4 regions of the Roseateles sp. GW823-FHT07B05 genome follow, and region 4 is predicted to be linked to each of the others. Evidence: predicted binding sites of a transcription regulator. Region 4 holds the regulator's gene; each other region holds the start of a gene.

Region 1 (3,171 bases), on a different contig from region 4:
CGACGATGGCGGCAGCGATGGGGTCGAGGATGGGGTAGCCGGCCAGGTTGCCGATGATGCCCAGGCCGACCACCAGCGATGACGCGGCGTCGGAGCGCGCATGCCAGGCGTTGGCCACCAGCATGCCGGACTTGACCCGCTTGGCCACGGCCAGCATGTAGCGGAACAGCAGCTCCTTGGCCGTCAGCGCACCCAGTGCCACCCACAGCGCGGCCATGTGCACCTGGGGAATGGCGTCGGGCTGCTCCAGCTTGACGGCGGCCGTCCACAGCATGCCCAGGCCCACGCCCAGCAGTAGCAGGCCCAGCACCAGCGAGGCGGCCGTCTCGTAGCGGTGGTGGCCGTAGGGGTGGTCCGCGTCGGCGTCTTTCTGGCTGTGGTGGTTGGCCAGCAGCACGACGAAGTCGGCGACGAGGTCGGACAGCGAATGCACGCCGTCCGCCACCAGTGCCTGCGACTTGGTCAGCACGCCAGCCACGATCTGCACGGTGGTGAGCACCAGGTTGACGATCACGCTGACCCAGGTGCTGCGCGAGGCGGCCGCGGCACGCTCGGCCTGCGTGTGCTCGGAGGCCTCGGAGTCATCGCTGGCGGGCGGGTAGGGGGTCACGTGCGAATCGTTGTTGGCGCCACACTGCCGCGGCGAAGACAAAGAAAAACGGCCCCGTGGGGCCGTTGGACTCGGTGCTTAGCCGGCGGTCAGTCGCGGTCCCGAGACACTCGCGGGCAACTGGCGGAAGCGGTGAGATTCGAACTCACGGAAGGCTCACACCTTCGACGGTTTTCAAGACCGTTGGATTAAACCACTCTCCCACGCTTCCGGAAGGCTGCGCATTCTACGGGTGCCGGCTCAGCCGCCGGGCTTCTGCGCCTGTTCGCAGTCCACCTGGAGGATCTCGCGCGACGTGCCGTCGATGCGCGCAGCCGTCAGCCGGCCGCCCCAGATGCAGCCGGTGTCCAGCCCCAGCAGCGTCGGCCGGTCCAGCAGGCCCAGCGTGGACCAGTGGCCGAACGCGATGGGGGTGTCGGCGGTGCGCCGGCCGGGCACGTCGAACCAGGGCAGGTAGCCGGCGGGTGCGGCGCCGGCGCCGTCCTTGGTCTTCAGGTCCATGTCGCCGTCGGCGGTGCAGAAGCGCAACCGCGTCAGCGCGTTGACGGTGACGCGCAGCCGCGCGTTGCCTGTCAGGCCGGCATCCCAGCGGGCCGGCTCGTTGCCGTACATGGCGTGCAGAAAGTCGGGCAGGGCCGGGCCGCGCAGCACGGCCTCCACCTCGGCGGCGGCGGCCAGCGTGTCGTCGCGGCTCCACTGCGGCACGACGCCGGCGTGCACCATCAGCCAGCCGGCCTCGAACACAGCCAGCCGCTGCTGGCGCAGCCAGACCAGCAGCGCGTCGCGGTCGGGGGCCTGCAGCACGGGCGCCAGCGTGTCGCTGCGGTGTTCCTGTCGCGCGCCGTGCGCCACGGCGAGCAGGTGCAGGTCGTGGTTGCCCAGCAGGCAGGTGGCAGCGCCGTCCAGCGCCTGCAGCCGGCGCAGCGTGGCCAGCGACTGCGGGCCGCGGTTGACGAGGTCGCCCAGCAGCCAGAGCCGGTCCCGCGATGGCGAGAAATCGATGCGGGACAGCAGGCGGTCCAGCGCGTCGCAGCAGCCCTGCACGTCGCCGATGAGGTAGTTCATGCCGTCATGCTAAATGGACTAGGGATGTCGGGATTTCTGACACAAGTGCGAATAAGTTCCGAAAGCGATCTCCAAGTGCTTGTTCTGAAATGGAAATTCAGCGTGGCTTGAATATTGCGAAAGAGGTCCACCCCAGGCTGGTGCCTGGACCTGTTTCATCTTGGAGACCCCATGTACAACGACAACCCCGCACCGCGCGCCAGGCTGCTGAGCCTGCTGGTCGCCGCGGCCTGCGCCGGCGTGGCGCTGCCCGCCGCCGCCGATCCCTCCATCTCGCTGACCGCCGTCTACGCGCTGGACGGCGCGGCCGAGGCCGATGCCATCGCCGATACCGGCTTCACCGCGCCTCCCAGTGGCGGTGACTTCTACTTCAGCAAGGACTCGGGCACCTCCAGCGTCTTCTTCCACACGTATGGCTTCACGAGCAGCCCGACGTACTTCGGCGCCCGTGCTTCCGGCCAAGGCCTGGACTTCTACGCGAAGACCAGCGCGCTCTACAGCGGCACCTACACGAACACGTCCGGCAGCGCCATCGCGCTGAACTTCAGCTTCAACCTGGACGGCGGCGAAGTGGCGCTGTGGGGCACGGGCAATGGCTCGGCCAACCTGCGCCTGCAGATCCGCCGCAACGGCAGCGTCGTCAGCCAGGGCGACACGCTGATCACGCAGGTCGGCGCCACGGTCAACTGCTCCGAGAGCGACATCGGCGCGCTGGGCGCCTGGGCCAGCTGCGCGGCCGCGGATTCCAACTCGGTGTGGGGTGCCGGCGGTGCCTACTCGGTGGACATGGGCCTGGTGGCGGCAGGCGAGACCATCACCATCGACTACGACATTGTCTCGACAGTCAGCGGGCAGTACATCGACGGCGCGGAGAGCTCCGGCAACTGCAACTACGGTGGCTATGCCCGCAATGCCGAAGGCGGCGAGCAGTCCAACGGGCCCTGCGTGAGCTACAACGGCATCGCCCGCTCCGGCGACCCGTTCAATGGCAACGAGCCTTTCGTCAACGCCGACTTCCTGCTGACCGCCGAGGCGGTGGACCTGCCCGAGCCGGGCAGCCTGGCCCTGCTGGCCGCGGCCGGTGGCGGGCTGCTGGTGAGCCGACGCCGACGCGGCGGCGGTTCCGCCGGCTGACGGCGCCCGCGTCCCTTGGCGAGCGGCACCTGCGGGTGCCGCTTTTCTTTCGACCCTAGACTCGCGCGCCATGGCTCGCTACGCATTCATCTGGGAACTGGGCGGCGCCTACGGCCACCTGGGACGCATGATCCCGGTGGCCCGGGCGCTGCAGCAGCGCGGCCACGAGGTCGTGTTCATCATCCGCGAGCTGGTGGAGGCCGAGCGCCTGCTGGGGCCGCATGGCTTCAAGTGGTACCAGGCGCCGCTGTGGATGGGCCGCGTCATGAACCTGCCGGACCCGCTCAGCCTGCCCGAGCTGCTGATGGGCGTGGGTTTCCTGGACCCGCCGGCGCTGCTGGGCATCTGCCGCGCCTGGCGCA
Region 2 (3,171 bases), 110 kb from region 4:
CATCACCAAACGCCCCACCGGCTACGTGTTCGCCCACGTCGAAGGCGCGCAGCGCCCCAGCGTCAACGGCATCCCGCTGACGGGCGAATCGATTGCACTGCGCAGCGGCGACCTGATCGAGCTGGCCGGCACGCAGATGCAGTTCATCCAAGGCTGACACGCCCTCGAAAGGGGCACTTCCAGCCGCCCGGCAGCGCCGGACCGGCGGGAGTCGCCGGCGTGTGATTTCCTCACGGCCGGGATGCCCCCAACTCGGTATTCCGACCGTTCGCCCCCCGGGGCGGGTGCGTACATTCTTGGCTCCACCTCGCCAGGCGCGAGGCCCCCGATCCCGAGCCAACGCATCGCATGAACATCCGCGTCCTGGGCTGCTCCGGCGCCATCGCCGCCGGCTACAAGACCACCGCCTTCCTGCTGGACGACGATGTCCTCATCGACGCCGGCACCGGCGTGGGCGACCTGCCGCTGGATGCCCTGGCCGCCATCGACCACATCCTGCTGACGCACTCCCACCTGGACCATGTGCTGGGCATCCCGCTGCTAGCCGACGCCGTGCTGCGCCTGCGCGCGGCCGCCGGCCGCCCGCCCATCCAGGTGCACGCGCTGCCGCAGACGCTGGCGGCGCTGCAGCAGCACATCTTCAATGGCGCCATCTGGCCCGACTTCACACGCCTGCCCAGCCGCGAGGCGCCGGTGCTGAGCCTGCACCCCTTCCAGGTCGGCGACCGGCTGGACCTGGGCGGCCGCGCCATCGAGGTGCTGTCGGCCGCACACACGGTGCCGGCGGTGGGTTTCGCCGTCGACGGCGGCGCGGCCGGCGGCCATGCGCACTGGGTCTTCACCGGTGACACCGGGCCCAACCCGGCGCTGTGGCAGCGGCTGGCGCAGCTGCGCCTGTCCCACCTGGTCATCGAGACGGCCTTCAGCGACGACGAGATCGAGCTGGCCCACGTCAGCCAGCACCTGTGCCCGACCGAGCTCGGCCGGGAGCTGGCGCAGCTCGCCGGCAGCGTGGACGTGCGCATCACGCACATCAAGCCCGGCGAGATGGATGCCGTCATGGCCGGCGTGCAGGCCCTCACCAGCCCGCACCGCATCAGCGCGCTGCAGGCGGGGCAGGAGATGGTTCTGTAACTGGACGTTAGCGGTGAAACACGAACGGCGCCTCGGCGCCGTTTTTGCTGTCTGACGTTTCTTGCCCGCCGGCCGTCAAGCGACAAAACGCGTCACCTGGAAGTGACGATTTTTGTCAGAAGCGGGCCCGCAAGGCCTTCGGACGTGTGCTTTTGCACGGATCACCCCCCACAAAAAGCTGGCACGCCCCCTGCATTCATGGGATCTGCCCACCTCCCAACCACTCTCGCTGGAGAACAGACATGCAACTGAAAGCTCGCACCCAAGCCCAGAAGGGCTTCACCCTGATCGAACTGATGATCGTCGTGGCCATCATCGGCATCCTGGCCGCAGTGGCACTGCCGCAGTACCGCACGTACACGACGCGCGCCAAGGCGGCAAACGCCCTGACGGTCGCTGACTCGCTGAAGTCCGCCGTTGCCCTGTGCATTCAGGAAAAGGGCGGTGACAAGACTGGCTGCGACGCTGGCACCAACGGCATCATGGCGACTGGCGACTTCAAGGGCACGAAGGAAGTCAAGTCGCTGGACTCCGTCACCAACGGAAAAATCACGATCACTCTGAACAATATCGGCGCGGGCACCGAGAACGAGAAGATCGTTTTCGACGTGGACCAAATCGTCGGCAACGCCGTTATCTGGAAGACGACTACCAGCATCACCGACACGGTGATCAAGGAATCGCTGGAGAAGAACAACGTCAGCAGCTAAGCATGACGTTTCAAGGTGCCGCCCCGGCGGCACTGACCAAGACAAGGGGCTTCGGCCCCTTTCTTTTCGTCTACCTTCCCTGCGAATGCCCCTCAAGCACCGTCTCACCACCCTGGCCGCGCTGATCGCCATCGCGGCCTGGATGCTGCTGGCCCATCCCTACCAGGGGCTACGGCATGACGGCATCTTGTACTTCGGGCAGGCGCTGCTGAACTCGCGCGTGCCGGGCCTCGCCCAGGACGTCTTCTTCGCCGGCGGCTCGCAGGATCGCTACTCGATCTATTCGCACCTGACGGTGCCGCTCTACGCGCACCTGGGCCAGATGGGCACCCATGTCGCCGTGCTGCTGGTCGGCTGGGCGCTCATGCTGGGCGCGATGCTGGCGCTGCTGCGCCGCTTCGAGCCGACCGGGCCGTTGCCGCTGTGGGGACTGCTGGCCTTTGCCGTCATGTCGCCAACCTACGGCGGCACCTGGGTGTTCAGCTATGGCGAGCCCTTCGTCACGGCACGCAGCTTTGCGGAGCCCGCACTGCTGTGGAGCCTCGTGGCTCTGCTGGCGGGCAAGTGGCGCGCCGTGGTGGGCTTGCAGCTGCTGGCGGCGCTGTTCCATCCGCTGATGGCGCTGCCCGTCATGGCCATCAGCTGGTGCCACCTCGCCGAGGCCGACCGTCGCTGGTGGTGGCTGCTGGCCGGCATTCCCGTGGCGCTGCTCGCGGGCTTCGCGGGCATTCCCCCGTGGATTGGCCTGCTCAAGGTCTACGACCCGTACTGGTGGGCGCTCGTGGAGACGGGCAACCGCCAGGTCCTGCTCGCCAACTGGACGCTGCAGGACCACCTCACCGTCGTGCTGGACCTGGCCGTGCTGCTCGCGGCCACCCGGCTGCGTCCGGCAGACGCCGGCACCCGTCTGATCTACGCCGTGGTGTTGATCACGGTCGCCTTCATCGGCCTGACGGCGCTCTGCGTCGACGGCCTGCACATCGTCCTGCTCACGCAACTGCAGCTGTGGCGAGCGCACTGGGTGGCGCATCTGCTCGCCATGGCGCTGGCGCCGTGGCTGCTCGCCCGCCTCTGGCAGCACGGCGGGCTGTGGCCGGTCAGCGCCTGCGCGCTGGCACTGGCGCTGCTGAACGCCCACATCGGCACAGACCATGGCGTTGCAACACTGTCCCTGTGGGCGCTCGCCTCCCTCGTGGCCTGGCGTGTGCGCAGTGCCTCCCGCACCACCGTGCATCTAGCGTGCGGCTGCATCGCCTTGTGTGCGCTGGGCCTGTCGGCGCAGCAGCTCGACGGTCAGCTGCGACAGCTGAGCTGGCAATCGCCATCG
Region 3 (3,171 bases), on a different contig from region 4:
CCAGCCGCATGACCTTGGCGTTCAGCTGGCGGTGCGCCTTCCACGCACGCTTCTGGCTGCGGTTGGGCTCGAAACGGTCCACCGGCACGCGCAGCGCGATGCAGGCGCGGCACTGGTCGCAATAGGGGCGGTAGGTGAACAACCCGCTGCGGCGAAAACCGGCGGCGACGAGGTTGGAGTAGGCGTCCGCGTGGATCAGGTGGCTGGGCGTGGCGACCTGCGAGCGCGCCTGGCGGCCCGCCACGTAGCTGCACGGGTAGGCGGCCGTGGCGTAGAACTGGATCTGCGCGAGGGGCAGTTCTTTGGGGTGGGTCACTTCGAATCGAGAAGCCGGTGCCAGTGGTCCGGATGATAGGTCCAGGGCCCGGGGGCGGCGTCACCGACATGGGTGGCGAGGTGGGCTTCGAACACGGGGCGCGGCACTTCGGCGGCGCCCAGTGACGCGAGGTGGCCGGTGTTCTGCTGGCAGTCTATCCACGGGATGCCGAACTCGCGGCACAGGCAGATGAGGGCGCACAAGGCGATCTTGGACGCGTCGGTGCGGCGCATGAACATGGATTCGCCGTAGAACATGGTGCCCAGGTTGACGCCGTAGAGGCCACCGACGAGTTCGCCGTCCACCCACGTCTCTACGCTGTGCATGGCCGGCCAGGAGAGGTAGGCGGCCTGCAGTGCCGGCACGATCCAGGTGCCGTTCTGGCCCTCGCGCGGCACGCTGGCGCAGGCCTTGAGCACGGCGGCGCGGTCGAAGTCGACGCGGATCTCGCAGCCGGGCGTGGCGGCGAAGCGCTGCACGGTCTTGCGCAGCGAGCGCGAGAGCTTGAAGTCCGCCGTCTTCAGCACCATGCGCGGGTCGGGCGCCCACCACAGCGGCGGCTGGCCGGGGCCGTACCAGGGGAAGACGCCTCGGCGGTAGGCTGCGGCCAGGCGCTCCGGCGTCAGTGTGCCGCCGGCGGCGAGCAGGCCGGGCGCGTCGGTGTCGGGGCCCAGCGCGCGGTGGCTGGGCGGGAAGTCGAGGGAAGCGTCGTCCAGCCAGTCGATCATGCCGCGCATGGTACGGTCGCCGCCATGATCACCGTCTATGGCATCCCCAACTGCGACACCGTCAAGAAGGCCCGCGTCTGGCTGGCCGAGCGGGGCCTGGAAGTCGCCTTCCATGACTTCAAGAAGCAGGGCGTGCCGGCCGAGTTGCTGCCCGCTTGGCTGGCTGCCTTCGGCCGCGACAAGCTCGTCAACCGCGCCGGCACGACCTGGCGCAAGCTGGACGCCGCCGCCAAGGCCGCCGTCGTTGACGACGCCGCCGCCGCGGCGCTGATGCTGGCGGAACCCAGCGTCATCAAGCGGCCGGTCGTGCGCTGGGCGGATGGCCGCTGGACGCTCGGATTCAGTGCATCAATGTTCGAAGAAGGTGCGGTAGGCGCACCAAAGTAGAACTTCCGGCGCCGCTGTGGCGCCCGTGCCCGGCGATGCGCATGCATCAAGACTGGGCATTGAACTTGCTGTTTCGGTGCGGTTTTGTTCGGCTTGGTGCGCGTTGCCCAAGCCTGGAGCCGGGAACCGACACAGGAGACAGCGTTGGAGTCATCGATCAAGCAGGGCGCGGATGCGCTCTTCATCCTGCTGGGCGCCATCATGGTGCTGGCCATGCACGCGGGCTTTGCCTTCCTGGAGCTGGGCACCGTGCGCAAGAAGAACCAGGTCAATGCGCTGGTCAAGATCCTCGTGGACTTCGCCGTGTCCACGCTGGCCTACTTCCTCGTCGGCTACCTCGTCGCCTATGGCACGCACTTCTTCGTCGGTGCCGAGCAACTGACGCAGAAGAACGGCTACGAGCTGGTCAAGTTCTTCTTCCTGCTGACGTTCGCGGCGGCCATTCCGGCCATCGTGTCGGGCGGCATTGCCGAGCGGGCCCGCTTCGGCCCGCAACTGGCGGCCACGTCGGTCATCGTCGGCTTCGTCTACCCGTTCTTCGAGGGCATCGCGTGGAACCAGGCGTTCGGCATCCAGGCCTGGCTGAAGGCCGCCACGGGCGCCGAGTTCCACGACTTTGCCGGCAGCGTCGTCGTGCACGCCGTGGGCGGCTGGATCGGCCTGGCCGCCGTGCTGCTGCTGGGCCCGCGGCTGAACCGCTACCGCAAGGACGGTGCGATGAGTGCGCACCCGCCGTCCAGCATCCCGTTCCTCGCTTTAGGCGCCTGGGTGCTGACGGTGGGCTGGTTCGGCTTCAACGTGATGAGCGCGCAGACGCTGGACAAGATGTCCGGCCTCGTCGCCGTCAACTCGCTGATGGCCATGGCCGGCGGCACGCTGGTGGCCGTGCTGCTGGGCCGCAACGACCCCGGCTTTGCGTACAACGGCCCGCTGGCCGGGCTGGTGGCCGTCTGCGCCGGCTCCGACGTGATGCACCCGCTGGGCGCGCTGGTGACGGGCGGCGTCGCTGGCTGGCTGTTCGTGCAGTTCTTCACCCTCACGCAGAACCGCTGGAAGATCGACGACGTGCTGGGTGTGTGGCCGCTGCACGGCCTGTGCGGCGCCTGGGGCGGCATCGCCTGCGGCGTGTTCGGCCAGCACGCGCTGGGCGGCCTGGGCGGCGTGAGCTTCGGTGCGCAGCTGCTGGGCACGCTGGGCGGCGTGGCCTGGGCGCTGGCGGGCGGCTTCGTCGTCTACGGGGTCATCCGCAAGGTCGTCGGCCTGCGGCTGGACGCCGAGCAGGAGTTCGAGGGAGCGGACCTGTCCATCCACAAGATCGGCTCGACGCCGGACCGCGAGGTCAGCTGGTAAGCTGGCTGCAACGCATCAAAACGGCCCCACTCGGGGCCTTTTTTCATCATGTTCACAGGCATCGTCCAGGGCGTCGCCCATGTCGAATCGATTGACGCCCGCGAGGGGCTGCACACGCTGGCGCTGAAGCTGCCGGCGGGCTTCGACGACGAGCTGGCCATCGGTGCCAGCGTGTCCTGCGACGGCGTCTGCCTGACCGTCACCGAGCGGCCGTCGCCCGACGTCGCGCTGTTCGACGTGATGGGCCAGACGATGAAGCTGACGACGCTGGGGGGCTTGCGCGTCGGCTCGGGTCTGAACGTCGAGCGCGCGGCCAAGGACGGCGCCGAGATCGGCGGCCATCCGCTGTCGGGCCACGTCGACGTGTCGGCGCACATCGCCGAGATCCGC
Region 4 (3,171 bases):
TGCGGCGTCAACAGCCTGGTGCCACAGGCCGGGCGCGGCCAGCTGCACCTGATCCGGTCGGGCGATGTGGCCGTCCACCATGACGGCGTGCCCGAGCCGCTGCGCATCACCGAGCCCAGCCTGCTGCTCTACCCGCGCCCGCTGGCCCACCGCTTCGTGACGGACCCGGCGTGCGGTGCCGAGTTCCTGTGCGCCCACATGGCCTTCGACGGCGGTGCCGGCCATCCCATCGCCGCGGCGCTGCCGGCCTGGGTGTGCCTGCCGCTGGCGTCGGTGCCCGGCTGCGCGCCGGTGCTGGCGCAGCTGTTCGCCGAGGCCGAGGCGACGTATTGCGGCCGCCAGCTGATGCTGGACCGGCTGTTCGAGGTGCTGCTGATCTGGGTGCTGCGCGAGCTGATGGCGCAGGGCCGGGTCGAGTCCGGCATGCTGGCCGGGCTGTCGCACCCGAAGCTGCGCGGCGCGCTGGTGGCCATGCACGAGGCGCCGCAGCGCGACTGGCCGCTGGAGGAGCTGGCGGCGGCGGCGGGCATGTCGCGCACCGTGTTCGCCAACAGCTTCCGCGATGTCGTCGGCTGTACGCCGGGCGTCTACCTGCAGCGCTGGCGCATCGGTCTGGCGCAGAAAGGGCTGCGCGAGGGCCGCTCGCTCAAGCACATCGCGATGGACGTGGGCTACGGCGGCGAGGCGGCGCTGTCACGCGCGTTCCGCGCGCACACGGGGCAGTCGCCGCGGGAGTGGCGCAAGGCGGAGCTGCCGCAGGATTGAGCGGTCAGGAGAGCCGCCGCACCGACATCTCGCGCAGCGACTGGAGCAAGGCCAGCGCCTCGTTCACAACGCCTTGCGCAGATTCGCCGGCGCGATCTTCATGCCTTCGCGGTACTTGGCCACCGTGCGGCGGGCGCACTGGATGCCCTGTTCCTCCAGCATCGCCGCGAGCGCGCTGTCGGACAGCGGCTTCTTGATGTCCTCGGCCGCGACGAACTGCTTGATCAGCGCGCGCACCGCGGTGCTGGACGCCTCGCCGCCGGCCTCGGTGCTCAGCCCCGAGCCGAAGAAGTACTTCAGCTCGAAGGTGCCCCAGGACGTGGCCATGTACTTGGCCGTCGTCACGCGCGAGATGGTGGACTCGTGCAGGCCCAGCTCGTCGGCGATTTCGCGCAGCACCAGCGGCTTCATGGCCAGCTCGCCGTGCGTGAAGAAGCCGCGCTGGCGCTCCACGATGGCCTGGCTGACGCGCAGGATGGTGTCGAAGCGCTGCTGGATGTTCTTGATGAACCAGCGCGCCTCCTGCAGCTGCCCGCCCAGCGGCGAGTTGCTGATGCCGCCGCGCGTGGCGCGCAGCGCGTTCGCGTACAGCTCGTTGATGCGCAGCTTGGGTGCCACCTCGGGGTTCAGCATGACGCGGAACTCGCGGCCCACCTTGCGCACGATGACGTCGGGCACGATGGCCGCAGCCGCGCTTTGCGCGAAGCGGCGGCCCGGCTTGGGCTCCAGCCGCGTGATGAGGCCTTGCGCCTCGCGCAGCAAGGCCTCGTCGGCGCCGGTCTCGGCCATCAGCCGGCGCATGTCGCGGCGGGCCAGCAGCTCCAGATGACTCTTGCAGATCAGCAGGGCGATGGCCTGCGCCGGGCTCTTGGGCCGGGCGCGCAGCTGCAGCACCAGGCATTCGGACAGGTCGCGCGCGCCGATGCCGGCCGGGTCCAGGCTCTGCAGCAGGCGCAGCGCGATGCGCAGGTGGTCCAGCAGCTCGTCGCGGTCCTCGGGGTCGTCGCCGGCCAGCGCGGTGGCGATGTCCTCCAGCGGGTCTTCGAGGTAGCCGTCCTCGTTCAGCGACTCGATGACGACGTGCAGCGCCGCGCGGTCGGCGGCCGACAGGCTCAGGCCGGCCAGCTGCTGTGCCAGGTGCTCGGCCAGCGTCGTCTCGGCGGACTCCTGGCTCTCGCGCTCGCCGTCGTCGTCGCCGCTGGACGGGCTGCTGCTGGGCAGCTCACGGATGCCGTCGAAGTCGTCGCGCTCGGTGCCGTTCTCCCAGTCCTCGCGCTCGGTGCCGCCGAAGTCCTCGCCGCTGAGCTCGGCAGACTCCCCGCCCTCGGACTCCCCGGCCGACGCCTCCGTGCCGGCCTCGGCCGGCGCATTGGTGGCCAGCTCCGGCGCGCTGACGGTGAACTCTTCCTCGGCCTCCAGCAGCGGGTTGGCGGCCAGCATCTGCTCGACCTCCTGGTGCAGCTCCAGCGTCGACAGCTGCAGCAGCCGGATGGACTGCTGCAACTGGGGCGTCAGCGCCAAGTGCTGACTGAGGCGGACCTGGAGGGTCTGTTTCATGGTGTGACCCGCGGACCGGCGCCGGGCCGCTCCCAAGCCGGCCCGCAGGCGATGTGCGAGCGGCTCAATGCCGTGAGCATCGCCGTCCCCTCGGGGGACCGACCGGAATCGCGCGCGTTCAGCGCCGCGAGGATGGGCGAGGGGCTCACCATCCCTACATCCGGAAATGCTCGCCGAGGTACACCTTCCGCACATCGGCGTTGGCGACGATCTCGTCCGGCGTGCCTTCGGCCAGCACGGCACCCTCGCTGATGATGTAGGCGCGGTCGCAGATGCCCAGCGTCTCGCGGACGTTGTGGTCCGTGATGAGCACGCCGATGCCGCGGGCCTTCAGGAAGCCGATGATGCGCTGGATCTCCAGCACGGCGATGGGGTCCACGCCGGCGAACGGCTCGTCCAGCAGGATGAAACGCGGCTGCGTGGCCAGCGCCCGGGCGATCTCGACGCGGCGGCGCTCGCCGCCCGACAGTGCCGGCGCCGGGCTGTCACGCAGGCCGTCGATGGACAGGTCGTGCAGCAGGCCGTTCAGCAGCTCGTCGATGCGGCCCTTGGACAGCGCCTTGCCGCGCTCGTCCTGCTGCAGCTCCAGCACCGCGCGGATGTTCTGCTCGACCGTCAGCTTGCGGAAGATGGAGGCTTCCTGCGGCAGGTAGGAGAGGCCCAGCCGCGCGCGGGCGTGGATGGGCTGGCGCTGCACCTCGGCGCCGTCGATGCGGATGACGCCGGCGTCGGAGCGCACCAGGCCCACGATCATGTAGAAGCTGGTCGTCTTGCCGGCGCCGTTGGGGCCCAGCAGGCCGACGACCTCGCCGCAGTCGACGCGCACATGCACGTTCTTGACGACCTTGC

The links. The regulator sigma-54, encoded in region 4, starts transcription at its own class of promoters, with help from an activator protein. The targets are predictions, from matches to a motif close to TGGCANGNAANCTGCTTT.
Region 1: AC1Q7O_RS19415 (PEP-CTERM sorting domain-containing protein) is a predicted target of sigma-54. The motif match lies at 1,779-1,796, and genes of this name have one in related genera.
Region 2: AC1Q7O_RS08405 (pilin) is a predicted target of sigma-54. The motif match lies at 1,314-1,331, and genes of this name have one in related genera.
Region 3: AC1Q7O_RS06435 (ammonium transporter) is a predicted target of sigma-54. The motif match lies at 1,486-1,503, and genes of this name have one in related genera.

Annotation. Positions count from the first base shown of each region.
Region 1 is NZ_JBXAGX010000009.1:154,979-158,149, forward strand. Features, by position in the region: gene AC1Q7O_RS19400 (cation diffusion facilitator family transporter) at 1-610, opposite strand, end outside; tRNA gene AC1Q7O_RS19405 (tRNA-Ser) at 732-821, opposite strand; gene AC1Q7O_RS19410 (symmetrical bis(5'-nucleosyl)-tetraphosphatase) at 851-1,675, opposite strand; gene AC1Q7O_RS19415 (PEP-CTERM sorting domain-containing protein) at 1,847-2,809, shown strand; gene AC1Q7O_RS19420 (glycosyltransferase) at 2,880-3,171, shown strand, end outside.
Region 2 is NZ_JBXAGX010000003.1:55,325-58,495, reverse strand. Features, by position in the region: gene AC1Q7O_RS08415 (FHA domain-containing protein) at 1-157, shown strand, start outside; gene AC1Q7O_RS08410 (3',5'-cyclic-nucleotide phosphodiesterase) at 349-1,134, shown strand; gene AC1Q7O_RS08405 (pilin) at 1,377-1,844, shown strand; gene AC1Q7O_RS08400 (hypothetical protein) at 1,930-3,171, shown strand, end outside.
Region 3 is NZ_JBXAGX010000002.1:487,882-491,052, reverse strand. Features, by position in the region: gene AC1Q7O_RS06450 (arginyltransferase) at 1-316, opposite strand, end outside; gene AC1Q7O_RS06445 (leucyl/phenylalanyl-tRNA--protein transferase) at 313-1,044, opposite strand; gene AC1Q7O_RS06440 (Spx/MgsR family RNA polymerase-binding regulatory protein) at 1,069-1,431, shown strand; gene AC1Q7O_RS06435 (ammonium transporter) at 1,576-2,781, shown strand; gene AC1Q7O_RS06430 (riboflavin synthase subunit alpha) at 2,830-3,171, shown strand, end outside.
Region 4 is NZ_JBXAGX010000003.1:163,816-166,986, forward strand. Features, by position in the region: gene AC1Q7O_RS08905 (AraC family transcriptional regulator) at 1-765, shown strand, start outside; gene AC1Q7O_RS08910 (RNA polymerase factor sigma-54) at 829-2,322, opposite strand; gene lptB (LPS export ABC transporter ATP-binding protein) at 2,477-3,171, opposite strand, start outside.